Regions from separate parts of the Paenibacillus sp. MER 180 genome, predicted to be linked through region 2. Evidence: riboswitches for the same ligand, from Rfam matches in the RefSeq annotation. Region 2 holds a riboswitch; the other holds the start of a gene.

Region 1 (15,587 bases), 150 kb from region 2:
CTTATCGTTTGCATTTCTACTATCTATTTTCTTTGGTGGAACGCAGCAATAAAACCATGATTCCTTCTACATACAACACACTTCGAATAATAGACTCGCTTCCCATTCCGGAAGCGAGTCTTTGTATTTCCTGCAGCGTTAGCAACATCCCTTTTCCCTATTCAACAAACAGGTTACAACATCAACCACATCAGAAACTGGGTAAATGTGGGTTGACAGATAACACCACCAGTTATATAGTTAGTTACATGAGTAATTAACCAATTTGGTGGTGTAGATATGACAGTCACAATGGACGACAGCCGCCCCATTTTTGTGCAAATTGCCGAACGGATTGAGGATGACATCATCGAAGGTCGATTGCCTGAAGAATCGCAAGTCCCTTCAACGAATCAATTTGCTTCCTTTTTTCAGATCAATCCCGCTACTGCGGCTAAGGGCGTCAATGTGCTGGTTGATGAGAACATTTTGTACAAAAAGCGTGGGATAGGTATGTTTGTATCGACAGGAGCGAGGGCAAAACTCATGGAAAAGCGGAAAGAACTTTTTTACGAACAGTATGTGGTATCCATGATCCGCGAGGCAGAGAAGCTTGGCATTTCCAAGGAACAATTAACAGACATGATTCAGAGAGGAGATCGAACGAATTGAGAACCATTACTGAAGTTCAGGGATTAACCAAGTCATTCGGTGATGTTACTGTCGTACACGATGTTAGCTTTACACTCGAAGCTAACAAAATTTATGGCCTGCTTGGGCGCAATGGCGCAGGAAAAACAACGATAATGCATATGCTGACGGCGCAGTTGTTTCCAACAAGCGGTGAACTTCTTGTCTTCGGAGAAGCGCCTTATGAGAATAATCGCGTTCTGAGCAAGATTTGCTTCATTAAGGAAAGCCAGAAGTATCCAGACAGTTTTCGAGTCATTGATGTCATTGAGCTCTGCCCCTCCATTTTCCCGAATTGGGATCAGGAATTGGCGAGCAAACTGCTGAATGATTTCAATCTTCCTTTAAGGAGACGTATCAAGAAGCTGTCACGCGGGATGCTTTCTTCCGTTGGCATTGTTATTGGATTGGCAAGTCGAGCTCCGCTGACCATTTTCGATGAACCCTATCTCGGACTTGATGCAGTAGCTCGCAACTTGTTCTACGACCGCTTGATTGAAGATTATGCGGAACATCCGCGAACGATCGTACTGTCCACACATTTAATTGATGAAGTCAGTCAATTTTTAGAGCATGTGATTGTGATCGATGGAGGAAGGATCATTTTGAATGAGGAAAGCGATGCTTTGCGTGGCCGTGCCTACTCTGTCGTTGGTCAGCGAGAAATGGTCGAGTCATTCATCTCAGGCCATACCATCATCAATCGGCAGCCATTAGGCGGACTATTGTCTGCAACCGTGCTGGGCAATCTAACTTCTCATATCCGAGAACAAGCCGCATCGTTAGGCCTTGATCTCTCAACAGTATCCCTGCAGCAGCTTATTGTTCACCTCACAAAAAGAAAATCTGATCGCAAGGCGGTGGAGACGCGATGAATCGAGTAACAACCGTTATGAAAATGTACAGCAAGGATCACATCATGTGGTTTTTCGCTCCGTGGTGCTTTGTACTGCTTCCTAGTTTTCTGATCAACGTGTTGATCGGTTACTTGCTTCAACCGGAACAAGGCTACTACAGCGGCGGTGTGGTCTCCATTTTTATCTATTTACTGATTCTCGGCATTGTAGCCGTGACCCAGAACTTTTCATTCGCTTTTGGAATAAGCATCCGCAGAAAAGACTATTATTTCGGGACTATATTAATGTTCCTGATAGCCAGCGTAACTGTAGCCACAATTGTGATATTATTGTCTATTGGTGAACGAAGTATTACCCAAATGCTAGATGCAAATTTTCATTTCTTTTCCCTGCCTTATATTACGGATGGGAGTTTGCTCGAACAATGGTGGGTTTACTTCGCAACAGCTGCTCATTTGTCTACTTTAGGATTCATGTTCGCTATGTTTTTCCGTCGTTTTGGCCGCACGGGAATGTTTATCTTATTTCCAGTCACCCTTGCCATCTCCTCCATCTTCAGTTATCTCTGCACGTACTACAGCTGGTGGGGCAACATATTCTCATGGTTCGGCAGCCATTCAGCTGCGCAGCTTGCTTCTTACTTTTTCGCCTTGGCGGTTATCCATTCTTTACTTACCTTCATCATGATCCGCAGAACAACAATTGCTTAGCATATCTACAAACAAAGCCGCCGGATATATATCCAGCGGCTTATCAGCTATATCATTACCTAGTGACTCATGATTTCATATTAAGAAATGATTGCTCTTGCTTCTGCTTATTTAATCGAGACTTCGAACTTAGCTCCCGCTCCACCAGCAAATACAATGGTACCACCGCTTGGCAATTCAATTCCTTGTTTCCCTGTTGATGATAAGGAGAAATGTACGACATGCCCCTGCTCATTGTACACTGCAAATGAAGATTGCTTAGGCATTGTCGTAAAGGTCAGCTTCTTCCCAGCAACTGCTTTTGGCAGCTTAAACCATCTTGCATAACCATCCTCTTGAATGGTTACTGTAGATTTCGACCCTGGATACAAGGGCTTAATTGTATCCTCTGATACCATAATATACCCTGAACTATCTAAGTACTCCACTCCGTCCTTTGTGAAGAACTGATATTCCATAGTATCCCTTCCGCCCATAGCTGGGATTTGCACCTGATTACTTGCCGAATCCGGGCCTGTAATGGTCTTATCGTCCACGTAACCAGGCAGATCGGCGTGTTTATTGATTTTACCCCCATCCATAAGCAAATAAGTGAGGGAACTATATTTTTCATTCACTGGAAAATACTTTTTGCCTATGCGCTTCGTCCATGCGGATTCAACTTCTTTGGAGATATCATTTTTCTCAAGCTTCTCGCCAGTATACTGAGTCAGAGCTAGTTGAGAAAGTCCTGGTACATCTAGGTACATACTTTGCCATAAATAAGTACGTCCATTGTCTTTCGCATCGAACCGTATCTTCGTCGTTCCTTCTTCATTCATAAATGTGCCGTCTGCTGTATATACATACTTCGCTGCAGGCATATCAGGCGCTTGATTATAAGTGATAGACAGTTCGCCGTTCTTGGCAATGGCCACTTTCATGACAACATTGGTTGACGCATAATAACCTGCATACTTGGCAACATCAGCTGGCATTGCTGCTTTCTTCGGCTTGCCGAATGACTTAGCAGGTTGTAACTCCTTAATCGTACCTTTCTCTTTCAATGCCTGCAACACCATCTCGTTCGCCAACATCGCATTCGTCGAGCTGGATCCACCTGAAGACAAGACGGCCGCTGCCATATTGTGCTCTGGAAGTACAACCAGCGAAGCATGATACATGATCGTGTCGCCGCCCTTATTCTCAGCTTGGATACCGTATCTATTGAATGGATAGAGCTTTACACTGTCCCATCCAAGTCCATAGTTCACAACCGTGTCTACTTCTCCTTCTGGCCAGAATCCGCGCTTATATTCCTCTTGACGCATTGCTTTAACAGATGTAGACGACAATACTTTGTCATTCTCCCCTGTAAAGATTTGCGCGAAACGAACTAAATCCTCAGCCGTCGAGTATATTCCCCCCGCACCGATGACATTGCCGTTTTCCGTAGGGAGCTGCCCTTCATATGCAGGGTGATACGTGCCTGCAAACTTTGTTTTATCTGCATTGTCCAATGGTGTTTTTGTATGAGACATAGCTGCTGGTTCTGTAATATATTGATGAAGGAATTTAGTAAAGCCCATTCCACTCACCCGTTCTACCAGAATCTCAGCTAATGTAAATCCATCATTGCAATAAACAGAGAATGCACCTGGATCAGCCTTCAGCGTCTGCTTCTTCAATTGCTCCAGCATCGTATCGTGGTTAATCGTGTCATTGTCCCCAAGCAAGAAGCTATTTCCTAACGTTGATCCCCGGAGCCCCGAAGAGTGATTCAACAGCATCCGCGGTGTAATCTTCTTGTACCGCTCATCCTTCATTGTAAATTCAGGGATGTATTGCACAACAGGAGTATCTAGATCTACCTTTCCTTCTTCAACCAGTTTCATAACGGCTACCGTGGTAAATACCTTGCTGGTTGATCCGATTCCGTACATCGTGTTTTTCGACAGTGGTACTTTTCCTTGAGCATCATTCTTACCGGCTTGCCCAGATACTACGATGTTACCATGATCAATAAGTGCATATTGAACACTTGTCGTACCGAAAGTGTCCGTCAACAGTGAAGCTTTTTCAGTAGCAACTTTTTTAGTAGCGGAGTAATTCAAGCCCCCATTTGAAGCTGCAGCCATTGCGCTCGTCGGAACAAGCATTGCAACAACCATACTTATTGCCAATACCAAAGACAAGCTTTTCTTCATTCTTATGCCTCCCCAATTATGTACTTATAGGATAGTACGTTTGAACGCTAAGAAAGTTCAGTTTATTTCCAGTAACATCTGATTTATCTCGACGAATCACCCCCCATTAGCATGTTGGATTCCTTGATTTAGCTTCAGCAGCAAAGCTTCCGGGTTATCACACCTGAATACCACGGAACGTTTCGGGATCGTCCTCCCGAACAACCCTTTTGTCTCGATTGGTTCTTTTAGAACAATTTCGTATTGTGGGGAATCACAGATAATGACGGCATAATGCATATCTTTCGGAATTTTCTCCCCCATGCTGATTTCTTTGGCCTTCTGTATGACGGCAACATTGTTCAGGGGCACTTCAATCCTGTTTTGATAACCACAACGAATAATGATTCGATTGTCCACAACTAGGTGTGGCAAGTATTTCGCAGATTTATATAGTGCCATCAAATAGAACAGTCCATAGATATTAATAGCTGAAAGGATCCATGCAGCAAGTTCACTCCACATTTGTACGAGAAAATGAAACAATACACCTTCGATTATAAGTAAAATGGATAAAAAGATGGCCATGGTTTTCAACTGAGAATGTTGATGATAGGAGAATGCCTCTCCCCGCTCCTTACCTGGTTTCTTCATCCAAATCATAATCGAATAATAGATCAGATGACGTACATCTGATACGATGCTTGACATCTTCAGCTCCTCCTTAACTGATTTTCCTCAAATCGATGCACGGCCTCTTTGATGTAATCCTCTACTTCCTTGGAGAATATGGACACGTAAAGCAGCGAATGATCATCGAGATCTAACTCCGCTATTTTCTCCTGATAATGTGGTGCAATGTGTTCATTCATAGTCGTAATCATGTGCTCGATGGTACGCTGAACCACTACTTCGGATGGCGATACTCCTAATTTGCAATAATGCTGCAATTGATTCACAATTGCGAGCATTTCCCTCTCGAATTTTAGTCGTTCCTGTGGGGAAAGATGCTTTAGAAGCGCATGTTCGATAACTGATTGTGGCAATCGGTCTGATAGCCACTCTTCTTGTTCCTTTTCACGATGGATCGAGTGGATGATCGCTAGTAACAGGTCACTGTCTAAATCTTCATCTTGCATGATCTGCTCCACCCGCGTAATCGTATTGATTACATAGTCAAGCTCTCCTCTTTTTTTCGCGAGCATAGCCTTCTGCTTTTGCAGTGTATCGCGCATTTGAGGTGAATCGTGGTTCGCAAGGTAATCCGCGATTTCCTGTAAAGAAAACCCCAAATATTTGAGAGTAATAATTTTCTGCATGGTTGAAATGTCATCCTTACTGTACAGACGATGTCCATGTTCATTGTAACTAGAAGGAGCCATCAACCCTTTCCGATCATAAAAATGAAGTGTGCGTTCTGTAACACCAGTTAGTGTTGCAAAAGCTTTAACGGTATACATGTGTTCATTCAATAGGACATCTCCTCTCGTCATAATACCTTCAATGTACACTATGACGTAACGTCATAGGCAAGGCTTGAAAACAGAAAGAAACAGCATCTCACCTTAGATATGGAGAAATGCTGATTCCAGTAGTACCCTATTCCAATAGTTATTAAGATATTACCGTATAACTGAGCTTCTTTTTGCCAAAGTTAATAGCCGCTTGATGATTGGCAGTGCTATATTTCCCGAAATAGACATCAATCCAACGATATGAGAGTTTAGCTGTATTCTTGAGATCCCCTGTATCTTCCACAACAAACGTGTTTATCACGTAACCGCCTGGAATCGATATGCTCTCATTATTATTTAATACAATCATTGTACCAAACGGAAAAACAGGCTTGTTCCAGTTTCCCGCCCCCCAGATTGTCGGATGCACAGCAACACCACCGATGTAGGCAGCTTTTCCACCAGCAAACACCGGGTTATTGTCTCCTGCTGCCCCTGTATAAGCAGTAAAATCTTCATTCATATACGTGATATCCGCCTTCGCTGTAGATACTCCGGTAACTAGAAGTGCTGCTGACATGATTATGGCTGCAAACCACTTTCTCATCTTAATCACTCCCCTTGTCCAGACAATATCCTCCCCGTTACAGCATCGAACTCGATCTGCTGCAGTTGATCTTGATCATCTCGGCCAATCACCAAAATTGTAGTCAATCCTTCTCCTGCCTGAAGAATAAAGTGATAGCCGTTAGCCCATCCATCTCCAGGCAGCAAATGTCTTGAACGTATGCTTTTGAGTACTGCCACAGTACTGTCAATCTTGACCTTGTCGGTAGATACCATCCATTCGGAATTGTAATTACCTATTCCAGGTATGACCTTATCCACCTTTCCATCCCGAATCGCAATAACAGCGCGCTTGTTCGCAGGGGCACCCACTTGTAAATTCCATCGACTCCTTGTACCTTCTTGTCCACTTGTCTTCCCTAACCCGTCATCCACGCTTGTCACATAGAGTAGGACAGCTTCGGGATTCCACTTTTTTGCCGCTACCATTCCAACATGCAGTGCATCGATAAGCGATAATTGACTGTGTGAATTGGTACGTTCAACATGCGAATCATCCATTACAAAATGGTATATTAGTAATGAACATGCTAATACGATGACTGCACTTAGCGTGGCAAACATCTTATTCATCCCTAGCAAGCACCTTCCTGTAATGTACTATGATATAGACCAAAATCCTTTTATTGCCATTATTGCTATCACTACTCTATCAGACATTTCAAAACAAGCTCAATAGACAGACATGGATCTTGGAACAATCCCATTAAAGCCTATGAATATCACCGATTGCAAAAGGAACTTTCCAACTCTACAGACTCTACAGCGAAATCAAAATTTCCAAAGTTCATTTATTGTTGACATCCAGTTGTCAGGTTACCAATGTCATACTATATACAGGAACTGAATAGGAGGGATAACACAATGACAGCATATCATTACAACAATAAGGCTGCCTTAATTGATGCAATCCAATATACCTACAGGCGGTTTGATGAAGAATTCAACGATATCGAGGACAGTGCAAGGGATGTGCGGATCACTGGGGTAGATCGAACTCCAGCCGAGATCATCGCCTATCAATTAGGCTGGCTGCATCTCGTTATGGGGTGGGACAAGCAGGAACAGGAAGGCGAAATCGTAAATATGCCTTCTCTAGACTATAAGTGGAATCAACTCGGTGAATTATATCTATCTTTCTACGAGCATTATTCATCTTACTCATTAACTGAATTGCGCAATCAACTCAAGGATGCCGTACAGCTGTGGGTGAATTGGATTGATAGCTATAGCGATGAGGCATTATTCATACAAGGGGTTCGCAATTGGACAGGGGATAAGCAGAATTGGCCGATGGCTCGATGGATACATATTAATTCGGTTGCTCCATTTACATCATTCCGTACGAAAATCAGAAAATGGAAGAAAGGTTTTCTGAGTATGCCTTAACACTGCTCACCTAGTTGTGCAGCGGCAGATCAGTACGCTCGTAACCGGATATGAACCGTCTGCCGCTGATTCAACTAGGAATTTATCTATTCACCTTTTTATCTCTTCTTTTTATCTATATCTATAACTATATATCTATATCTATATCTATTTCAGCTTTTCTATATCTAGTTCAAGCAAATGATTGTATCTATTGTTACCTCGTCATAATAGAGGCAACATCCTGAATGGCCGTCCGTGCAGCGCCGCTTATGCCCGCAAGTTGGAAAAATCCGTGATTGACACCAAAATACTTCCTGCACTCAACACCAACTCCTGCTTCAAGCAGGCGTCGATACAACATTTCTCCCTCGTCTGCAAGAGGATCGAATTCGGCAAGAAGAATATGCGTGTATGGCAATCCTTCCAAGTCGCTTCGCTGAATAGGACTCGCCTCTAGATGTTCAGATGAAATATCTCCGAAATAAGCTTCAAAACCGCTGAGCAGTGCATCGCGAGTGATCACGTAATCATCTCCGTACCGTTGATAACTCTCGCTTGAACCACTAGCGTCCAACATCGGATATATCAAGATTTGTCTTGTTGGCATCCATTCCTTCTGCGCCTTGAGCCGCAAGGACGTTACTAGCGCAATATGTCCGCCCGCACTATCACCTGCCAGTGTAATATCATTCGGATTTCCTCCCCAAGATACGGCATGCTCACGCACAATTTGTGCGGCCTTATAGGCATCATCATGAGCAGCTGGATAGGCATGTTCTGGTGCCAAGCGGTAATCTACCGCTACCACGATCGAGTTCCCCTTGTTAGCTAGTGCTCTTAACTGACGGTCATGAGTTGTGAAATCCCCGCTCACAAAGCACCCGCCATGATAATAGATCATAACAGGAAGATTAGACATATACGACGGTCGGTAAATGCGTAAAGGGATGGAATCGATCGTATGATCGGTGATTTCCCATATAGGCTCCGCTTCTCCTGCCAACACAACCGATTGTACATAACCTTGACGGCGATCCTGATAGCTCTTCTGTCTCGCAGAAGGACGTCCTGATTCAATAAAATCCTTAACGATGCTTCGAATACCTGGTTCCAAATCACTCAAGCGCTCCATGATGTGAACTCTCCTCCGACTGAAATACATGATGTAATAGCATAATTCCATCAATATTCATGTTACACGCGAATGATCGAGGAATGCAATCCTTTCATCGAACGGGCAGCTTGAACTCCAGTTGTGGAATATAATTCTTATCCGGGCCTTTTCTAACAAACGGCTTAATGACGATTAAGCTAGGCTTCACCTTGAACGGCTCGTAAGAGGTTGAGAACACCATTCCTGTTCCTTCTCCTGAACCATTCCCAGCAATTGCATTCTGTTCATTTCCCTGCTCATCCTCGATATCGAACTCCAGATTGAGGAACCCATCAACTTTATAGCTATCCGGTATTGCATCCAGCATTTTACGATAATCTTCTTCTCCGCTTGCCCCGTGGACACCGACGAGCAAGCGGGTTGTGATGGGGGTAATTTCGACTCGATCGATCGACATATTTATCGAATCATGTGATTTGGTCTCTGATGTCTTCAGGATAATCGTTCGCTCCGTATCCTTCTTGATCGGGAAGAGAAACTCGTAATTCTCATCCACATCAGCCAAATACACGACCATCTTCATTTCGAACGAGTCTGGAAGCTCAAGATCAGCAGAATCTAAAGCGGTAACGATTATCGATTGCGGAGCATGCTCCCCACCCGGCTGGAGCCCCATCCCGGTATTTATTTGCTTGTCTCCCATATAAAAATCGATATTATTGGCTCGCTTGCTTAGCATGCGCTGCTTGTTCCATAACTGAAAAAAAGAAACCTTCGCCGCTTTCGAATCTTCTCTACTGAGCACTAGAGATAGCCTGCTGCCATCATACATCATCTCAGAAATCGTGAGCGTCACTCCCTTATGGGTTACGCGCTGATTGACTGAGGTGACCATCCCCTTTTCTCCAGCGGTTTGCAAGCCAAGATCCCCCACCAGTTTGAATACGCTATCCATGAACGGAATCTGCTTTAACGTCTGTGCGATCGCTGGAGAGGCAAGACCCGAGAAGATCATGACCATCCCGAGGCTCGCTACACCCGCTGTTGAAATCAACACTCTGCGCAGCCAGCGGTTCTTCCGACTTCTTCTCTTCCGTCCAGGAAGCATCTCGTCGATGATCTGGTATGTCCGATCCATTCGGTTGCGAACGGATTCTGGCAGCTCGCTAATATATGGTTCCCTAAGCTGTTCCAGTCGCTGATCGATAGGCAGTTGTATGTCTTTCATCCGTTCATCTTCCTTTCTTCAGTATCATCCAGCCATTCTGCGAGCGTGTGACGTGCCCGATGCAGCCGTGTCTTCACCGCGCCCACGGACATATCCATCATCTCGGCGATCTGATGCATAGGCAAATCCTGAAAATAAAACAAAATAACAATATTGCGAGATACTTCCTCAAGCCGATAGATCGCCTGACGCAAATCAAGATGATCACTGTATTCAGCCGTGGCAACACCAACTTCTGGGAGTTCAGCCAGCATGATGATGCGAGCCTGCTTCCGCAATATCATATTGCATTCATTGATCAATATCCGAAAGAGCCAAGTCTTAAAATAGGCATGATGATTTAGGTTTGTCAGTGCGCGATAAGCCTTGAGCACAGTCTCCTGCATCGCATCTGCACAATCCTCGTCCCTTCTGACGATCGACCTGGCCATGTTGAACATTTGGGCTTCATGCTGCTTGATGAGTCGAATAAATGCTTCTTTATTACCTTCCTTAGCCAATCTCACTTCTGTCTCTATATCGCTATGCAAGCCGTTTCTACTCCCTTCTTTACCCCATACACGCGAATCAAACTGTCAATTAGATGCACAAGATAGGCAAAAGGTTTCATTAAACGCAAAAAAACTGCCAAATGTTCACTTTCATGCATTTGGCAGTTTACTTAAAAGCAGGAATTGCTTCCTGCTTCTATTTATTTTTCGGATTCCCTATGCTTCCAATATAGACGCGTCTCAGACACGACGACTCCAGACAAACCGAGCAGTGCAACTAAGTTCGGCAGCGCCATTAATCCATTTACAATATCAGCAAGCTTCCATATCATATCCAGCTTGATAAATGCCCCAAAGCCAATGATCGCAATGAACATAAGGCGGTACGGCAGAATCGATTTGACACCGAATAAATAAACCATGCACCGTTCGCCGTAATAGTTCCAGCCAAGAATCGTCGTGAATGCAAATAAAATCAAGCAAAACATAAGAATGAGGGAACCGTATGGCAGCGCAGCATCAAATGCTGCCTGTGTCATGGCCGCTCCTTCCATTGGGCCATTCCATACACCCGTTACAATCAATGTTAATCCTGTAAGCGAGCAGACGATGATCGTATCGATGAATGTTCCGGTCATTGATATGAGTCCTTGCTCAGCTGGCCATTTTACCTTCGCAGCCGCAGCCGCAATCGGTGCGCTTCCGAGTCCCGACTCATTGGAGAATACACCTCTTGCAATCCCGTTGCGGATCGCCATCATAACCGTTGCTCCCAAGAAGCCGCCACCTGCTGCTGTTGCATTAAACGCGCCTTGGAAAATTAACGACAGTGCGTGCGGTATCTGATCCGCAAATGCAATAAGCACAACAAAGCTCGCGATAAAATAGATAATAGCCATGACAGGAACAATTGTCGTCGTCACATGCGATATACTCTGAATCCCGCCAATTGTAACAAGCGCGGTCACGATAGTCACGATTGCCGCAGTGACTACTGCAGGTACACCAAGGCTTGCTTCTGTAGAAGTGACGATCGCATTAATTTGCGGAAATGTACCAATTCCAAGCAAGGCAACCAGTACTCCGCTAATCGCAAAGAATACAGCAAGCGGCTTGAATTTCATGCCAAGTCCCTTCTCAATATAATACATAGGACCGCCTAGCACTTGTCCATTGTCATCAATGTTGCGATACTTGACAGCAAGCAATCCTTCCGCATATTTGGTGGCCATTCCGAAGAATGCAGCAACCCACATCCAGAATAATGCACCGGGTCCACCCACCTTAATTGCAGTAGCAACCCCCACGATATTACCAGTTCCAATTGTCGCCGCCAGCGCAGTAGCCAATGCCCCGAAGCTGGATACATCCCCTTCTCCCTCGTTCTTCGACTTGAATATTAACTTCAAGGCGAGCGGCAGGCGGAACAACTGTAGCGCTCCCAAGCGGATCGTTAATAAAATTCCCGTTCCTACTAATAAAATAAGAAGCGGTGCTCCCCATACCATGTTGTTCAATTTGTCTAACCATTGTTCCATCATTGTCAAATCAGTTCCCCTCTTTGTGAATAATAAAAAGAGTCAAATCGAATGATTTGACCCTGGGGACATGTGTGCAGAATAAATAACCTGACGTAAGTGACATACCTAAATAAGATCATCATACCAATGACTTACGATTTTTCTACGCTTCTGCATCCCTGTCCTTTTACCTGAGAGTTTTAACGAATCCACGAGAATCAAATTCGTCTTGCCCCTTCGGTGCCCCAATCATGGAGTCTCTCCAGAGTCCTGTCCATTTACGGTCCTGCTTATACGTATTCGAGCTCAAGGTTCGATATGTCTAAGCGCCTGAGAGCTTACCCCTTCGGCTAGACGATTCGTCTATCTCCCGCAAACTTCATCCAGTTATAAAGTTGTAGGTAACATTATAGTAGACACACTATCATTGTGCAATGATCCATTGCATTGTAATTTATCCCATACCATCTATCACACATGTGCTTGGTGACTGTAATATAGGGATCTGGCCTCATTTAATAAATGAATGAGTTCACTCACATTCTGCACATTCGTATCGTAATTGGTAAAGCATGCACGCAGCGTTGGTACACCATGAATGGTAAATACGGATAGCCACACTTTCCCTGTGCTCAATACGTGTTGATTCACAAATAGAGCGAAGTCCTGGTCGTTTCGTGTCCATGCTTCTTGATCAAGAAAGCAAATGACAGGCAGCACGGTATCATTGGCAACTGTCCAGCCAGATCGCATTAATTCTTCTCGGAATAGCTTGCCCATTTCAACTTGATGTCGCAAGACAGCCCGATATCCTTCCCAACCCGCTGTAGCCAGGGATAAATACAGCTTCAATCCTATAAATCTCCGTGACCATTGAATGGAATGCGTATATGGATCAATCGTGGGCAGCTCCTCACCCTCCTTCGGCATATAATCTGCCGTTATACGGAAGGTTTCATTCAATATACGTGAATGCCGTGTGAAGTACATGCCCGCCCCCATCGGAACGGACAGCCACTTATGAGCATCAAACGCGATTGAATCTGCTTGCTGGATACCATCCATATGGAAGGACAGCTCGGAATCCAATACGATTGCGCCGCCATAAGCAGCATCCACATGAAGCCACATCTGTTCATGCTCCGCTACTGCCGCGATTTCCATTAACGGATCAATTGCACCGGCTCCCGTCGTTCCCGCTGTAGCAATAATAAGAAATGGGGCAAAACCCTGCGCGCGGTCTATACGTATTTGTTCTAATAACGCTCCAATATCCATTTGCAAGGAATCGTTCGTACGAATGGAGCGAATTGAATTCGTTCCAAGCCCGCAGGAACGAGCCGCTTTCACCAATGAATGATGACTCTCTTCAGAAGCATACAGAATGGGTGGCTTCTCCAGAGCTGCTAATCCGTCTGTTGCATACTTTGGAAAATGATAAGATAGAGCCGTTAAGACTGCAGTCAAATTGGCTTCCGCTCCCCCAGTCGTGAAGGTTCCATCAGCAACATCACGCGAGTAACCAAATTGAGTGGCGAGCTCACGCAGTACATAATTCTCAATTTCTACGGCAAGCGGCGCATGACTCCATGCAGCAAGCTGGGGGTTAAACGCCGCTGTTATCGTGTCTGCCATAATCCCCATAAAGTTCGGGCGGGGATTGTATAAGCCATAATATCCTGGATGTGCTGTGTGCACTTGATATCGACGCAGTCCTTCTATAACATGCTGAACCGCAGTTTGAGGCTTGACAGGAGCAGCAAAGTCAATTTGCTCCGCATACTGCACAATCTCTGATGGGATTAATTCAGGGGCAACTACTACCTCGTCGGTGTATGATAGATACTGACTGATCTTCTCTAACGTATATGAGCCTAGCATATACTGTTCCTCAGTTGATAGATCCAAGATCGGATTCTGTCTAAGCATACGGAATCCAGCAACTCCCTTCCACTGTTCAATTCAAGAAAGATGTTCCAATTGAATAATAGCTTACCGACCAAGACGACAATTGAACAGGTACAGTTTATCAGCTCGCTATGAGGACAGACCATTTATCACTCTATTATACTTACCGTCCTTCCATTTACATCGTTTTTCGAATATGAGCGCAAGATTTCGAAATCTCAACTCAAAAAAACCGCCCCTATTACCTAGAGACGGTGTCTATTGCTTCCTTACTTTCTCATTTACTCAGGCAACCGGTATACGGCAAAAGGTTCCCCATAACGATATCGACGGCTTATTTCATCCAATAGGTTCAACTGTTCTTCATTAAGTTCGACATTGACACTCGTTATATTGTCCTCTAACTGCTCCACCTTCGTCGCTCCTACAATGACTGTCGATACACAAGGCTGGTGCATAAGCCAAGCTAATGACAACGAGCTTGGGCTACAGCCGATGTCCGCTGCCAATTCGCTCACCTGTTCACTTAACGCAAACCGTTCTTCATTGAAGAACTTGTAGAAATTCGGATCCGTATCTGCTCGTGAGCCAGCTGGCTTCTGATCGCCCACACGGTATTTCCCTGTCAGAATTCCTCCTGCAAGCGGATAATATGGAATGATTCCCACCCCTTGATCCTGACATAGCGGAACCAGTTCCAGTTCTGGCGTTCGATCAGCCAGTGAATAGCTGGTTTGCATGGACACATAACGATTCAGACCAAGCCGTTCACTGATGCCAATCGCCTTCATCAGCTCCCAAGCAGCGTAGTTAGACGCTCCGATATACCGCACCTTGCCTGAACGTATCATATCATCAAGCGTCCGCAGCGTCTCCTCAAGTGGAGTATGCGGATCAAATGTATGTATTTGATACAGGTCAATATAATCGGTATTTAGCCGCTTCAAGCTATTGTCTAATTCCTGCTGCAAATGAAAGCGAGATGACCCGCGCTCGTTCGGCCCCTGTCCTCGAATTAATCCTGCCTTCGTTGTCAGCACGACATTGTGTCGATTGCCTATCAGCGCCTCACCGATGATGCGTTCTGATTCTGAACCAGCATAAATATTAGCCGTATCAATAAAGTTAATGCCATAGTCCAGCGCTTGATGAATAATTCGAGTCGAAGCCAGCTTGTCAGCCCGCTTGCCGAAAGCATTTGTTCCTAATCCAAGCGCTGACACCTTCAATCCACTATTGCCAAGACGACGATATTGCATGACGATCAACTCCTTGCTTTCCTTATTTAGCAGTAATTATATCACAAGCTATCCCCTTGATCTGAATCCGATCAAATATGTGTCTGCCTTATGATTCCACTTCCGCGCACAAAAAAAAAAAAACTCATGCAGGCATGAGTTCTCAACAACAATAAAGAATCCAGAATCTCTATGGATTACAAGACATTTATACGAATGGAAAAATCGTCGGACA
Region 2 (15,587 bases):
ATGCCATGTTTCCGATCCTCCAAGATCATGGTAGGTTCGCCCTTCACGAACGGATTCCGATCTACTGGCTGCAGATGCGTCTGAGGGGTAAGTTCGATATGCTCATCCCATCCCTCCTGCATGGAGCAAGCTCGAAATGCCTTCCAATCCACAAAGCTTCCCAGTGAAATGAATATGGGCTCACTCTTCACTGTCTTCCAAGCATCAAGCATCCCTATATTCGTATCCAAATCCATATACCAGCCTTGAAACTTCAATTCGTATTTCTTACCCCAGCTTATCCCGATCGGCAGCTCGTCTCCGCGGCTGAATAACCAACGTTCCGTTATTAGGTTGCTATCCCAGAACTCATATTCACTTCCGATAGAATCATTCATTTCTACAAACTGACCCGCATAAGGAATGATTGCGCGGTAGAGATCATGACGAACGGATTGGGATATCCATAAATCTTCAAGCAGCGGCTTATCCCCTTCATTCGCTGCTTCGAACCAGCGTTCAACGATGCCATCGCCATGAAGCCGAGTCATTACTTTCAATAAGACGCCCGGGAAAGCTGAGGAGCGGTAATGCACTTCCTTCACCACGGCTCCGTTCTCTTCTCTTGCAAAAGACACATGACTAGGCGCTGCCTTGGAGAACTCATCCGAAAATGGCTTGCCTAGTTTCGGAAATAAGAGACTCATGTGCTTGTCCATTCCGACGCAGCTAAGCGTTGTGTCGTTATGCTCCTTCATGAGAGATACTGCATATTTTCCATGTCCAATCTGCCATCCTGAGTTGCAACGCCCCCCGTAAGCTGCACCTATCCCTGGGAATGACGCACTGATTAACGGAAGGAATGACAATGATTCTCCAGACCCTGTCTCAACTTGTATAAGAAGCTCGGTTTGGTAATAACCGAATTGAAGAACTTGATACCGGAGTGGAATGGACTTGCAGGAGAGCGGCTCGATCTGAATTTCGAACTGGCTGTGCTCCCAATCGATCTGATCTTGAGAAGGGAGCATGAAACGGAACGTCGCTGGCTCTGCCAGGTGACTTGCGATGTCAAGATAGGCAACGCCTTGCTTCCTATGGAAGGCGCCGAGATCAGGAAGCCTCAATTCCACAGCAGCGGGCTGTTTCGGAACAACACCGACTCGGAACTGTGCGGATTTCCCATTGATCAACAGCTCTGTACATACAGTTGGAGTCGTTCTCCACTGGCTGATTTCCTCCTGCAATTGCTGAACATTGAATTCTGCCTGGAGGGTTGCTTCTCCAATCACATCAATTGATGACTGCCAATCAAAATGAATATTGCGATCACTCTTCCCTTGAAGTTCGATGTGAAGAGGTTTCCCTGACTTATTTACGAGATGGTAGTGAATCGAGTAGGTTCTTCCGCAAATCAGATCCGGCTGCGCGATCTCGGCCGTCAATATATAATCATCCGTATCAATCAGCCTCATACCGCGTCCTCTTCGTTCAAATTCCACTCTCAGCTTCTTGCCGGACTTCTCCCACTCATACCGATAATAGTCGAACCCATTCTGCTTGATGCCGTCAGGTGCGAGGGTGATTTCTCTCACGGAATCCTGATACCAATCAAAATACTCAAAATGAGATGCCAATGCTTCTGTGCGGACTACCGTTGGGATAAAGTTCATGAGATGTGTCGTTTCATCCCGATCCTCCCAGAAGAACCCGCATTTTTTATATAAAGGAACCGCCTTCGTATTGCTTTGCCACGTGTACAAATCCAATCTTGGCCATCCTAATGTAATCGTGTCATCAATGACTTGAAGTAAGAGCTGCTTGCCAATCTTCTGCCCATGATAGTCGGGATGGACATTTAATAAATGCACATACAGTGCGCCCGTGTCTTCCCGATACTCGCATATTTTGCAATAGCCTACGACCCGTTCGCCGTCTACCGCTAAGTATAAGGCTAGAGTATCCGCACTCTCCTCCCTCTGCCGCACTTGCTGTGCCGTCATCCTTGAATTTCCGCCGCCGAATGATTCATGACTATCATTCCACATGTCGGCAATCGCTGCTGCCAATTCGGGTCGATACTTCTCAATTTGGATTGTACGAATCATACCGCAACCTCCCAAGATTACTTCAACTAGAGCTAGCGGAGATGCCATTATATGACATCACCACTGTTGATTATATCATCATATCAGTGGATAAATGTTACATTTGAAATACACTTTCGAAATCACGTTCTCCCTCGTAAAACAGTCCAAAATCTAGTTGACAAGCTCAATCGTGAACAGCTACGATATGATTGTTTATATGTCCATATATTGGAATTTACATCGTCGCCATCCTTACGATTCCCTGACTTTGGACGTTCCTTTCATTCACTGCAACTCATTTGTTGTTTAGCTTCGAATGCATAATTGAATCCCCCTCTAGCGTATATTGAGGAATTTCCAATTTGTAGATCTAGAATATACGTTCTCAATCACAGTACATAGCGTCTTAGGTAGATTGGATGTGGAACTAGTATGAAAATACGGAGAACAAGACCGGACTTTCTCCTACTGCTGCTAACTGTCTTATTGGTAAGCTTCGGAATCATGATGACATTTAGCGCAAGCTCATATACTGCGCTGCAATATTATAAACAACCTTGGTATTTCGTTGATCGCCAGCTCGGATTTGCCTGTGTTGGATTCGTTCTTATGCTGCTGTTTATGTGCATCCCCTACCCGAAACTCAAGAAGCTATCTGTCCTACTTGTCTTCGGCTCCATTGCCACCTTACTGCTCGTCCTGCTCATTGGCAAGGATGTAAATGGTGCAAGGCGCTGGCTTATGATAGGCGGCTTCACCATACAACCGACAGAGTTCATCAAACTATTTGTGCTGCTATATGCATCTATTCTCATTGCCCGCAAGGGAGACAAGATTCGCAGCTTCAAGCTCGGGCTACTTCCACTCCTATTCGTGGTTGGCTGCATCGCCTTATTAATATTGAAACAGCCAGATTTCGGATCTTCCCTGCTTATCATCATTGTAACCGGGGTTCTCATCTATGTCGGTGGTGCAAAGCTGTCCCATCTTCGTTCGATCCTGCTAGGACTGACGCCCATTATCATATTCCTAGCCGTGTTCAAAAGCTATCGGTTGAAGCGGATTACTTCCTTTATGAATCCGTGGGACGATCCTGATGGAAGCGGCTATCAGCTGATTCAATCATTATATGCTGTATCCCATGGCGGGATTGCTGGGACTGGATTTGGGCAGAGCATACAGAAGATGTCTTACCTGCCAGAGGCACACACAGATTTCATTTTCTCCATCATTGCGGAGGAATGGGGGTTATCAGGTACAATCTGTTTTCTCTTGCTCTACTTCCTCTTCCTGGCTCGTGGACTGCTTGTAGCCTTGCGTTGCAATGAACCGTTCGGACTAATCCTAGGTACGGGGATTATTTCTATGATAGGCATTCAACTTGTGATGAACATAGGCGCTGCCACAGGATTTCTGCCGATTACAGGTATCCCGCTTCCCTTCATCAGCTATGGAGGCTCTTCCCTGATTGTATGTATGACTTCGGTTGGCATGCTGCTGAACATCTCTCGCTACACCTATGAGACTCAACAGGCTGAAAGTGAAAATATAAAGAGGAAAACGAGGTTTACTCATGAAAGAAAGATTGGAGCGTATTAACTATGTCATTAGCTGTTGGTATCGATCGGTCTCGTTCTAAGTAAAAGCAGCTGCCAGAAATCCGAAAGCGGCTAACACTTATCTGAATCGAATCCATATAGCCTGCCATCATGATACTGTTGCACACTGTTGCTTTACCATGAAGCACGTTGAGGCTACACGGATAAGAACACGAACTTTAGAACATGCCAAAAAACCCGCGACTCCGCGGGTATCTTTATGTATTCGACTTGCGGTACAACATGCAGCCGTGCATCGCCTAGTCTGTTTATATTTCTTTGTTCGAATCCTGACCAATGGTCATACGATATTTCAATTCCGTAATATTTTGCTCCATTTTACGAACGATTTCCTCAATAAATTTGACATCCACAGACGGCTCCGTGTTTACGATTTCTTCACGTTCACGATGCATCATTGAGATCTTATTTGCTCGTTCTTGCAGCTTCAATTCCTTGTATTTCTCCAACAGATCAGAGATTACCGCATAGAATTGGCTGTAATCCTTAATAATATCATCCAAGAATGCATCTACTTCATCGGGATCATATCCACGGAATTTGATCTGAAAATCCTTCTGATGAATGGTGAATGCATCCAGCGTAATTCCTAGCTGCTCAAACAATTCCTTCTGATGATCATATTGATCGTTCTTATTCTCTTCCATCTCTGTTCCTCCGTTCCATGCCAACCGGATCGCCTTCCTATTCCAAGTTGCGATCGATTTTATCTAAAGAACACACTATCAGCACTAACCGAACATTTCAAGTGTTTCCTTGTAACCTGTAAGTAAATGGCAATAAAAATCCTCCTTAGCCCGCGTCAAATCGGAAAATGCCCCAGTCTTGTATGATAAGACTGAGGCAAGGTGCCTGCACGATTACACGGTATCGTTGTCCTTCGCTGCGGAACGGTTCGCTCCCGTTTGTTCGAAAGCTTCTGCACTAAACTCCACATTATTGGCCTGCTCAGGAACAGGAAGCTTATTCAGCTTCGTGGATTGAACCTCTGCTTTTGTAGCAACTTGATCATCATGAGATTGCTTGTTGTTCATTGCTGCCCCTCCTTTCCCTAACCTAGGATCGAAGGTTATTATGTGCATGAACATGCATTTCCATACCTATCCATCACATTGTTCGTAGTGGATTAGGAATTCACTACAGCAGCATTCCCGTTTATATAAGTCCGTTCTTGCAGTGAGATTTCGATAATACGATGAAGCAGCTCACCGTACGATATCCCCGCTGCTTGTGCACTTTTAGGCAATAAGCTGTTTTTCGTCAACCCAGGAAGCGTATTGACTTCAATCACGTACGGAGTTCCTTGATGTAAAATCATATCAATACGAGCGTACACACTGCATTGCGCAGCTTCATATACGCCAAGTGCAGTCCGGCTAACCTGCTGCATCACTTGCTCCGGCAGCTCGATAACTACCTCGTCCGCACCACCATCTTCGTACTTGGAGGTATAATCGAAAAATTCCCCCTTCGGCTTAATCGATAGAATTGGCAGCATTGCTCCATCTAATATGGAGCATGTGATCTCTTCGCCTCGAATATATTGCTCAATCAGCACTTCCGAATCATATTGGAACGCTTCCTCTAAGGCCGCGACAAGCGCATCACGATTGTGCACCAACTGTACACCGATGCTGGATCCGCCTGCGTTTGGCTTAATGACGAGCGGATAACCTAGGTCTGCCTCAATCCGATCAATATCATAAGCGGAATTCGATCGCAGCATAAGCCAATCCGCTGTTGCGAAGCCTTCAAACTTCACCAGCTTCTTCGTCAGCAGCTTATTCATACATAAACTGCTTGATAATATCCCGCCCCCGGTGTACGGAATCCCAAGCGTATCAAGTGTTCCTTGAATGGTGCCGTCTTCACCGAACGCCCCATGCAACGCGAGGAGCGCGATATCAATCCCTGCAACCTTGTCAATCAGCTCTGCCTTGCTGTTCAATACAATAGGTACCGCCTCATACTTGCCAGTTAAGTGTTTCATCATTTCCTGACCTGTCATAAGCGAGACGTCCCGTTCTGTAGACACGCCCCCCATAATGATACCAACCTTCATCTGTTATCCCCCCTGGATGATTTGCTTTATTACGTTCCCTATGATTCGAGTCCCTCGCTCGATGTCTGGCTCCGATACGCGTGAAAATCCAATTCGGAATGTGTTGGCGCCTCCTCCATCTGTGTAGAATCGGCTTCCAGGTGTAAATAGAACGCCCTGTTCACGGCACTTCATAAGTACATCCTCAACATTAACCGAAGGATCCAGTTCAATAAATAAGTGGAGTCCACCATCGCCCCATAATCTGCGGAGTGGAATATGTTGTTCACAACACTGTACAGCCCATTCGTACTTGCGTTTATATACGGATTTGGCTTTTTTCAAATAAGATTCAAAATGCCCATTGTGTAAGTATTGATAGAGTACCGCTTGATCCAATGTTGAGGTATGGATCGTTCGAGCCCTCTTCATACTAACGAGATATGAAATGAGCTGCTCATCTGCAATAATCCAGCCGATTCTCATCCCTGGAAACAGAATTTTAGAGAAACTCCCAATATAGATAACATGATTAGCCCCGCCAGCGCAGGCAATAAGTGGTGCGACATGCGCACCTGAATAGCGCAGTTCCTCACTAAAGCCGTCTTCGATTACGGGTATGCCGTGCTTGGCAAATAAGCGTATTGCAGTCATCCGCTTGCTAGGAGACATCACGACTCCAGTAGGATTCTGATAGGATGGGATTAAGTATGCCAGATCATAGGAACGTTCCTCTAAGGCGTTCGTTACCTGTTCCATGTTCATCCCATCGTGCTCCATCGCAATGCCTTCGATCTTAAGGCCATGCATCTTGAACAATTTGATGGCACTATGATGGGTAGGATTCTCACAAATGACACGCCCATGACGCTTATCCATAGCAGATAGGACAATATCGAGTCCTTCCGTGAAGCCGTTCGTAATGAGCATATCCTTGCCCTTCATATCAATGCCCTTAGATTCCATATATCGCTTCAACTCTTCAATTAGCGGCTGATATCCCTGAGCATATCCGTAATTCAGCATAATCTCGCCTTCGGCTGCAATACGGTCTACCAATGCCTGCTTAACATATTGAAGTGGAAATAATGATTCATCTGGCGCAATACTCATAAACGAGATCATTCCGCGCTCGCCGCGTACACCGTGTTTCATCACATCCATGCGCTCAGCAGTTTGCGCCTTCTCGCTCATTCTCTTGTTCCAGTCCATATTTGCTACAATTGTATCGGCTCGTTCAGCAGGTGAAGCATAGCTGCCCTGCCCAGGGATTGAATAGATGAGCCCTTCATCAGCAAGTTCTTGATAAGCTGCAATAACGGTGTTGCGGCTTACACCCCATACATTGCCAAGCTCCCTTGTCGAGGGAAGCTTCTGATCAGCTGTAAGCCATCCGCGATTAATGAGCAGTCGCAAATAATCTCTAACTTGCAAATAAGCTGGTCTCCCTGGGATCAGCTTAAAATCTTGGAACATGTGCTCAACTCCCCTTTCTTATCTTGGCACAAACCCTTCCAATTGAGAAGAACCACATTCAGGTTATTTTACAACCGATGCGGTTCTTAGTCGATGTGATAGTGGAATCTAGCACTCTGCTGTAGTAAACTAGTAATGCATCATCCAGATATGATTTGGACGAGCTCTAGGAAGCAACACGATTACTATTAATATTGACTACTACATTGGAGTGATTGCTTGTGACAACGTTACCATTGAATGAACGTGGAATTCCGGCAAGCCGCATCGTGCTTGGCTGCATGGGAATGGGCGGAAGCTGGGATAATGAGCCGTATACAAATGAACATGTGAAGCGTGCGGAAGCTGCTATTGAAGCGGCGCTTGAGATTGGCATCAACATGTTCGACCATGCGAATATTTACTCCCGCGGCAAAGCGGAGCAAGTATTTGGCGACGTGCTGAAAGCGCAACCAGGATTACGCGAGAAGATTATTATCCAATCCAAATGCGGCATTCGTTTCGCTGATGGTGATATTCCGGGAAGATATGATTTCTCCAAGTCTCACATCTTAGAGAGTGTCGACGGCATTCTTAGTCGTCTCGGTATTGAATACTTGGACATATTGCTGCTGCACCGTCCTGATCCTCTGATGGAACCGGAAGAAGTCGCTGAAGCTTTCAACCAATTGAAGCAATCCGGCAAAGTGCGTCATTTCGGCGTATCCAATATGAGTGCTGGTCAGATTCGACTTCTGCAATCATGCTTCAATGAACCGTTCGTTGCAAATCAGTTGGAAATGAGCTTAGCCCGCTATGGCTGGCTGGATGCAGGCGTGCACGTGAATCAAGCAGCTTCTGCTGACGATACCTTCCCAGATGGAACGCTCGAGTACTGCCGCATGAATGGCATTCAAATTCAATCTTGGGGACCGCTGGCGCAAGGCTTGTACTCTGGACGAAATCTTGACAATGAACCCGAATCGGTTCAAGCTACCGCTAAGCTTGTTCAGAAGCTAGCTTCTCAATACAACACAACTTGCGAAGCGATTGTACTTGCATGGCTAATGAGACATCCGACACATATTCAGCCCGTAATTGGTACTGTTAATCCAGAGCGGATCCGCGCTTGCAAGGATGCAACTTCCATTACATTGTCACGTGAAGAATGGTATTCCCTCTACGTCAGCACGAGAGGCCGTATGCTGCCTTAATCATCGTTGACACAGCGATATAGATGACTGAAACAAGCGGCATCCGGATGGATGCCGCTTTTCTTCTGTTGAATACGATTTTTTCGTTCAATATCGTAAATTCAAGATGATTCAATGTACATAATGATTCGATGTGCATATTGACAAATAATTATTTATGTGTTATGATTAAATATTTATCTATTGATATTAAATTCCATCCGTGATAAAACATACTATGCTAAGACGTAATGGCAAGCCTTACTCACGATGGAGGGATATACAATGATCGTTGCACCAGGAATCATGATGTTAGAGTTGGAATCTGAAGGCATCGGAGGACCAGTAGCACTTCATCCTACTCTAATATGGGATGAAGAGGATGCAATACTAATCGACACTGGGATGCCAGGGGATTGGATTCGAATCCAGCAGGCGATGCAAGAAGCAGGCGTGCCGCTAGATCGATTGCATGCTGTCCTGCTTACCCATCAAGACCTCGATCATATCGGGAGTCTGCCTGATGTGGTATCATCCAAGAACGGCAATCTCGAAGTGATAGCGCACCACGAAGACGCCCCCTACATAGAAGGCAAATATCCACTCATTAAGACAAGCCATGAAGCTATGGCGAAGCTTCTGCCGCTGCTGCCAGATGAACATCGTCCTAAGGTTCTGGCCATGTGCGATATGCATCCATCAGCGAACGTAACCCGATTAATTACGGATAATGAAGTTCTTCCTTACTGCGGCGGAATCCACATTATCCACACGCCTGGCCATACAGCAGGGCATGTCAGCGTCTATTTGGAACGCAGCCGTATCTTGATAGCCGGCGACGCGATGATAAGCGTCGATGGAATGCTGCAGGGTCCCGTCCCGCATGCAACACTGGACATGGACAGTGCAATTCACTCTCTCGACAAGCTGACCAAATATCCGATTGACACCGTCATCTGTTATCATGGCGGTCTGTCCGAACAGAACATACACCATCAGATCCTGCAACTATCACATTCGTCGATAACGAAGCCGTAATAAAGAGGGCAGCTAACCAACATCCTATTGTGGTTAGCTGCCCTCTTCTTTCCTTTTGACATCAGCACACCATACACTTTTCAATCGGATAATGTAAAAACCACCTCACTGGTTCCTACTCTTACATTTCCTGCTCGCTCATAGAAATATTGATTATTATGTATTGACCTTCACATCATGTCATCCTTTACACTATATTTGTGGCCGCATTATGAAGGAGTTGGTACCAACAATGCATATTCGTGAATTATCTAAGCTTACAGGAGTCAGTCTTCGTTCCCTGCGTTATTACGAGCAGAAGCATCTGCTGTCCCCCGCTCGTTCAGAGAATGGGTATCGCATATACGAAGACATCGATGTCCAGCGCGTTCAGCTGATCCAGTTATTCTTGAAGCTTGGAGTTAGCACTGATGAGATAGCACTCCTGATTCAGAACTGTGAAGGGTTGCCAGGGCGTAACAGCAATAACAGCAATAACAGCAATAACAGCAATAATAGCAATCATCAAGCTGAATGCGCTGCAGCATTTTATGAAGAACGACTTCAGGAGATAAGAGAACAGATTCAATTATTACGAGAAGCAGAGCTGCAACTAGAAAAACTAGTTACTCATTGGAAGTAACATATCACAGACAATTAATATTGTAATTTGAGAAGAAACGAGGGATTTCCTTTGCTGTTTTTGGATCATGTTACACTTGCAGTACCTAATTTGTCTCAGGCAGTCCATCTTATTCAAGAGACTACCGGCATTATATTTACGAAGCAAGTCATTCCGTTCCCAGGAACAATTGGGCAGGTTGCCTATTTAAGAGAGGGATTTATTGAACTCATCGCCTTAGAGGATTTAGAAGAAGCACAGAAGACGCCATTGGGCTCTGCATTCGCTGCATTTGCCTCTCAGCGTGCAGGGATTTTCGGAGTCGCATTAGAAGTAACAGGAGGTTTGCCTTCATTTATTGAACCTGCAAGAAGTCTAGGAATACCTTACATAGGACCTAACCATCAACTCGCTCCAGTAGAAGACGGAACCAGCATCTCTTTTCAGACAGCCTACATTGGACTACAAATGCCGTGGTTAATCGAGTACGAGCATTCGCGTGTCTGGCCTAGTTCATATACATTGACTGGAGTCGAAATTCAAACAACGAATATTGAAGAGGATCTATCTGTATATTCCAGCGCCTACCAGCTGCAATCATCCATTGCAACAGATTCCGGCAGCCTGGATCGGATATTCTTGCTTGATCGTGGTTGGCTATCACTTCGTCATACCGATACAAATGAAACATCAGGGTTTAACGCCGTTGTCTTGAAGAAGGATAGCGATACATTCCGTATTCTATGTACATCTCAGGGTGTACAAGTAACTTCGTAAGGATGCTGGCTTCATAAGCTCCCTATTATACCATCATAAATTCAATACTCGTTTTTTGATTGATTTTATTCGAATTTATTTTGATCTAACTTTCACATAGGTTGAATTTGGTGTATGATGGGTAATAGTGGAATTCAAGGAGGTATGATATGATCTTACGACGTCTTGCAATTGGGCTCGTTCTCATTGTACTTTCAGTATTGTATGTGTACATTTGGCAAAATGGAGATCTCCACTCCTTATTCAACATCAATTGCTAATTAGGTTTAGGGTTGTGGGTAGTTGGTTCCCTTTTCTCGGGTCTATTCCAGGATGATACGAAGCTTAAATTTAATATGGGTCACATTCCGGAAGAAGACCATCGAAGAAATATTAAATTTAGCGGTACGATGTTTTTAATTGGGCTGCCGTGTATTGTAACATCCATCATTATCTTTACTTTTGTCCTATAAGCGAGCGGCTTAATCATCATATAAGAAAGAGAGGATGTTAGCCCCATCTACTTGGTGGGCACATCCTCTCTTTGTATTATTGATACATAACTGTGAATTGAACGATTGAATAGCGGTATAACTACACATACACCTGGTGCAAATATTGCTCGAGCCTCTCCTTCACCTGTGGCCATTCCTCATCAACTATGCTGTACACATTCGAGTCGCGAATATACCCGTCTTCCATCACCCGATGTCGGCGCAATTTCCCTTCGTATACGGCTCCTAACCGCTGAATGGCGCGATTCGAGCGCTCATTGCGCACATCTGCCGTCAGCTGAACACGAATCGTATGCAGCTGTTCAAAGCAATATTGCAGCAGCAAATACTTGCACTCTGTATTGATGCGAGTACGCCATACAGAAGGATGATACCATGTGCCGCCAATCTCGGCATATCGATGCAAGGCAGACATATTCATTATTCTCGTTGCGCCAATAATTCGCTCTGTAAGCTGATCAATGACAACGAATGGATACTCAGTCCCCTTCTCGCGGTTCAGAACAGCATCATGAATCACTCGTTCTGCATCCGTAAGACTGCGGATGGTGCGCGGCAAGTAGTGCCAAATATCAGGATGAGATGCTGCTTCATATAAATCTTCCTTATGTTCAGGAAGCATCGGGATCAGCTTAGCACTGCTCCCCGTCAGCTCGAACAATTGATTGTTCATTCGTATCCATTCCCCCGAAGGTCTGATAGGTATAGAGTGCAGTCTGTAACTTGTCTATGTATTGCTGCTCATGACTTGAACACATAAATTGAATTGAAGGGCGAACTGACGTATCTGATGACTGCTTAAGCTGGTTTTCCTGCATTACTTGTGCTAGACGCTGCACGGTGCCATGGCTGCCGTCTATAAGCTGGATATGAGCAGGGATAATGTCTCTCAATATGTGCTTGTAATAGGGATAATGCGTACACCCTAACACAATTGTTCCATACTGATTCAAATCCAATCCAGCAAGCTTATGCACGAAGTAGTCTCCTATCACTCCCTTATCAAAGTTTAACTGCTCGCAATATTCTACCAATTCCGGCAAGGGAATCGAATCCACAATATGTTCTTCGTCAATTCGACTGATTAATGTATGGTATTTGTTCTGACTTAAGGTTAAAGCTGTCGCGAATACAAGCACACGCTTGCCATTGTCGCGGTTCATTTCCACGGCAGGCTTGACTGCTGGTTCCATCCCGATGATCGGAATGTCGTACTTCCGTCTTAGTTCAGACGCTGCGATGCTTGTCGCTGTATTGCACGCAATAACAAGCGCCTTAACATTGTGCTGCATGATGTCTTCCACAGCTGAATGTACATGGCGCATTACTTCAGATTGAGATTTCGTCCCATAAGGGACATGCAGCGTATCTGCATAGAATAAATATTGTTCATGCGGCATATGCTTCATAGCCTCAGCCAACACGGTTATTCCACCGATTCCAGAATCAAAAAAAGCGATTGTCATTCCATTCACCTAGCATTCTTATTAGCATTGCAACATCTAGTTGTCGATGCTTATATTGTACTCCTTTTCGGCGGTGAATCCTATCGAAATTTGTCAGAAAGCAAATGAAAAAACCTGCTGCACCAGCATGATACCGGTACAGCAGGTTCTTAGATTCTCAACCTATTGTTCCTTCAACTATTCATCTATCAGCTTCGTGTACTGCTCTGCATTCAGCAAGTGCTTCACAGCTTCCTCAACGCTGCCTTCTACTTCAACTTCTGCAATCCATCCATCTTCGTAGGGGCTGCTGTTCACAAGCTCTGGCGACGCTTCCAATCCATCATTGACCTTCGTAATTGTTCCGGATACCGGACAGTACAACTCAGATACGGTCTTCACCGATTCAATTGATCCCATGCTGTCCCCTGCGGACAAGCTGGTTCCTACTGGCGGAAATTCGATGAATACGATGTCTCCCAGCTGGGATTGTGCATGATCTGTAATGCCAACCCGTACCGTATTGCCTTCTATGGCAACTACCCATTCATGCTCTTCACTATACAACAATCCATTCTTCACTTCACTCATGTCAACGCCCCATTTCATTCATAATGTCATTCATCAGGCCGTCTATCCAATCGAGATCGTAAAAATGGACAGGAAGCGGCCTTGTCGCCTTGTTCTCTGTCCTCGGTACCTGAGAGTTCCCGTTCCTCCACAGCCACAACTGCGGTTGAACTTACCCCTTTGGCGGCATAGAAAATGCACTCTCCAGAGCTGCGTCAGAATGGCGGTTATGGAACCTGAGAGATTCATTGCCAATCGGCGGCTGGCAACTTGCTCCTTCGGTGTTGACAATCGCAATTGTCAAACTCTCCCGACCTTCCTCGTTCGCGAATTACGATTAAACTGGGTAATTATAACACCATTAGATTATTGCAAGATATGCATGATTGTCAATATGACAAGCTATGAAATCAGTTGTGAAGAAAATATCAATTGACAAAGTGTGGAAAGCTCAACTAATGTAGAGATGACAGCTGAAAATGGCGAATGATGGTAAAGGGAGAGACTGCTGAGACATAGCAGCGCCGAAGGAGTAAGCCTGAATGGGTGAATCTCTCAGGCAAAAGGACTTTTACCGGACGCACCTCTGGAGAGCACTGCTATTCATGAAAACGAATACAGTCACCCAAGGGGAAAGTCGATGGTAGACACGGAAACAAACAATTTGTTTGCGACAATCGGCGACACTCTCAGGTACAAAGGACAGAGCGAGAGAATGAGAGGATGCGATGCATCCACTTTTCTTTCGGCTGTCCTTTTTATGTTCGTATACCGATAATTAGTCCAAATACGCGTATCGAGGTGAATTCATGAGTCAATTGAAGAGAACGCCAATATTTGATCAATACTCTGCTTATCCGGGTGCACGCTGCATTGACTTCGGCGGCTGGGAGCTCCCTGTTCAATTTATCGGCATTCAGCGAGAGCATGAAGCAGTTCGTACACATGCAGGTCTATTCGATGTCTCCCATATGGGTGAATTTATCGTAAGCGGCCCTGCCTCCCTGACATTTCTTCAACAGATGACAACAAATGATGTATCGCGGCTCGAGGATGGCAAAGCACAATATACGCTGATGTGCTACCCTGATGGAGGAGTTGTCGATGATATTCTCATTTATCAGATGAAGAGCGACCGTTACATGCTCGTCGTTAATGCCTCCAACATCGATAAAGACTACGCATGGCTGCAGAAACACCTGATTCATGGCGTTACCTTGACCAATGTATCGAATCGCACAGCATTGCTTGCCCTTCAAGGGCCGAATGCCCAAGCTATTCTTGCTGCGGTAACTGAAGCACCTATTGATTCGCTCACACCATTCCATTTCCTATCAGATGCACAAGTCTGCGGCGTATCAACATTGCTGTCTCGCTCAGGCTATACCGGTGAAGATGGCTTCGAACTCTACTTGTCCGTAGAGGATGCAGCACACGTATGGAATGAACTGATTCGCGCGGGCGAACCGTTCGGCTTGCTCCCAGCAGGGCTTGGTGCTAGAGATACCTTGCGCTTCGAGGCACGTCTCCCCCTCTATGGACAAGAAATTACAGCCGATATCTCGCCGCTTGAGGCAGGACTAGCACGATTCGTCAAGCTGGATAAGGGCGACTTCATCGGCCGTGTAGCATTAACGAAGCAGAAGACCGATGGACCGGCACGAAAGCTGGTTGGCATTGAGATGATCGACAAAGGCATTCCTCGCTCCCATTATCCAGTGCTTGCAGATGGGCGCGTGATCGGAGAAGTTACAACAGGAACACAGTCGCCGACATTAAAGCGCAATCTAGGGCTGGCCTTGATTGAATCCGCATTCTCTGAATTGGATACAGAAATTCTTGTCGAAATTCGCGGCAAGCAGTTGAAAGCCCGCGTCGTCTCGACTCCATTTTATAAACGAATCCCGACCCCTGCCAAAGGAGCGAATCCATCATGAAGCATCGTTACATTCCAGTGACGGAACAAGATCAGGCTGACATGCTGCAGCAGATCGGCATCTCTTCCATTGACGAGCTATTCCGCGATATCCCAGCCTCCATTCGTTACAATGGAGTACTGCCAATGTCTGAACCATTAGATGAAGCAGCCATGATGAAGCATATGAAGGAATTGGCCTCCCGCAATGCTAACAGTGAGAGCCATACCAGCTTCCTTGGTGCTGGAATATACGATCATCATATCCCTGTAGTCATTCAGCATCTAGTCTCTAGATCAGAGTTCTATACAGCCTATACACCCTATCAACCTGAAATCAGTCAGGGTGAATTGCAAGCAATCTTTGAAT

The links. Region 2 has a riboswitch for glycine ahead of gcvT (glycine cleavage system aminomethyltransferase GcvT). Riboswitches for the same ligand answer to the same signal wherever they lie in the genome.
Region 1: linked by a shared signal. The riboswitch ahead of M3661_RS09700 (alanine/glycine:cation symporter family protein) and the one ahead of gcvT (glycine cleavage system aminomethyltransferase GcvT) in region 2 are both predicted to bind glycine.

What each region holds. Positions count from the first base shown of each region.
Region 1 is NZ_JAMAVT010000005.1:62,918-78,504, forward strand. Features, by position in the region: gene M3661_RS09635 (DUF3995 domain-containing protein) at 1-52, shown strand, start outside; gene M3661_RS09640 (GntR family transcriptional regulator) at 280-651, shown strand; gene M3661_RS09645 (ABC transporter ATP-binding protein) at 648-1,544, shown strand; gene M3661_RS09650 (hypothetical protein) at 1,541-2,236, shown strand; gene M3661_RS09655 (serine hydrolase domain-containing protein) at 2,344-4,422, opposite strand; gene M3661_RS09660 (hypothetical protein) at 4,519-5,112, opposite strand; gene M3661_RS09665 (MerR family transcriptional regulator) at 5,115-5,873, opposite strand; gene M3661_RS09670 (hypothetical protein) at 6,016-6,462, opposite strand; gene M3661_RS09675 (hypothetical protein) at 6,468-7,055, opposite strand; gene M3661_RS09680 (ClbS/DfsB family four-helix bundle protein) at 7,347-7,871, shown strand; gene M3661_RS09685 (alpha/beta hydrolase) at 8,068-8,985, opposite strand; gene M3661_RS09690 (DUF4179 domain-containing protein) at 9,080-10,195, opposite strand; gene M3661_RS09695 (sigma-70 family RNA polymerase sigma factor) at 10,192-10,725, opposite strand; gene M3661_RS09700 (alanine/glycine:cation symporter family protein) at 10,887-12,227, opposite strand; glycine riboswitch at 12,376-12,482, opposite strand; gene M3661_RS09705 (pyridoxal phosphate-dependent decarboxylase family protein) at 12,678-14,135, opposite strand; gene M3661_RS09710 (aldo/keto reductase) at 14,396-15,373, opposite strand; gene M3661_RS09715 (BMQ_0737 family morphogenetic spore coat protein) at 15,561-15,587, opposite strand, start outside.
Region 2 is NZ_JAMAVT010000005.1:215,222-230,808, forward strand. Features, by position in the region: gene M3661_RS10355 (GNAT family N-acetyltransferase) at 1-2,087, opposite strand, end outside; gene ftsW (putative lipid II flippase FtsW) at 2,502-3,668, shown strand; gene M3661_RS30230 (DivIVA domain-containing protein) at 3,937-4,335, opposite strand; gene M3661_RS10370 (hypothetical protein) at 4,549-4,722, opposite strand; gene M3661_RS10375 (D-alanine--D-alanine ligase) at 4,815-5,750, opposite strand; gene pdxR (MocR-like pyridoxine biosynthesis transcription factor PdxR) at 5,754-7,205, opposite strand; gene M3661_RS10385 (aldo/keto reductase) at 7,427-8,398, shown strand; gene M3661_RS10390 (MBL fold metallo-hydrolase) at 8,663-9,415, shown strand; gene M3661_RS10395 (MerR family transcriptional regulator) at 9,648-10,037, shown strand; gene M3661_RS10400 (VOC family protein) at 10,089-10,793, shown strand; gene M3661_RS30725 (DUF5316 family protein) at 11,066-11,245, shown strand; gene M3661_RS10405 (GNAT family N-acetyltransferase) at 11,367-11,960, opposite strand; gene murI (glutamate racemase) at 11,920-12,753, opposite strand; gene gcvH (glycine cleavage system protein GcvH) at 12,931-13,323, opposite strand; glycine riboswitch at 13,517-13,625, opposite strand; glycine riboswitch at 13,789-13,883, shown strand; glycine riboswitch at 13,887-14,010, shown strand; gene gcvT (glycine cleavage system aminomethyltransferase GcvT) at 14,112-15,239, shown strand; gene gcvPA (aminomethyl-transferring glycine dehydrogenase subunit GcvPA) at 15,236-15,587, shown strand, end outside.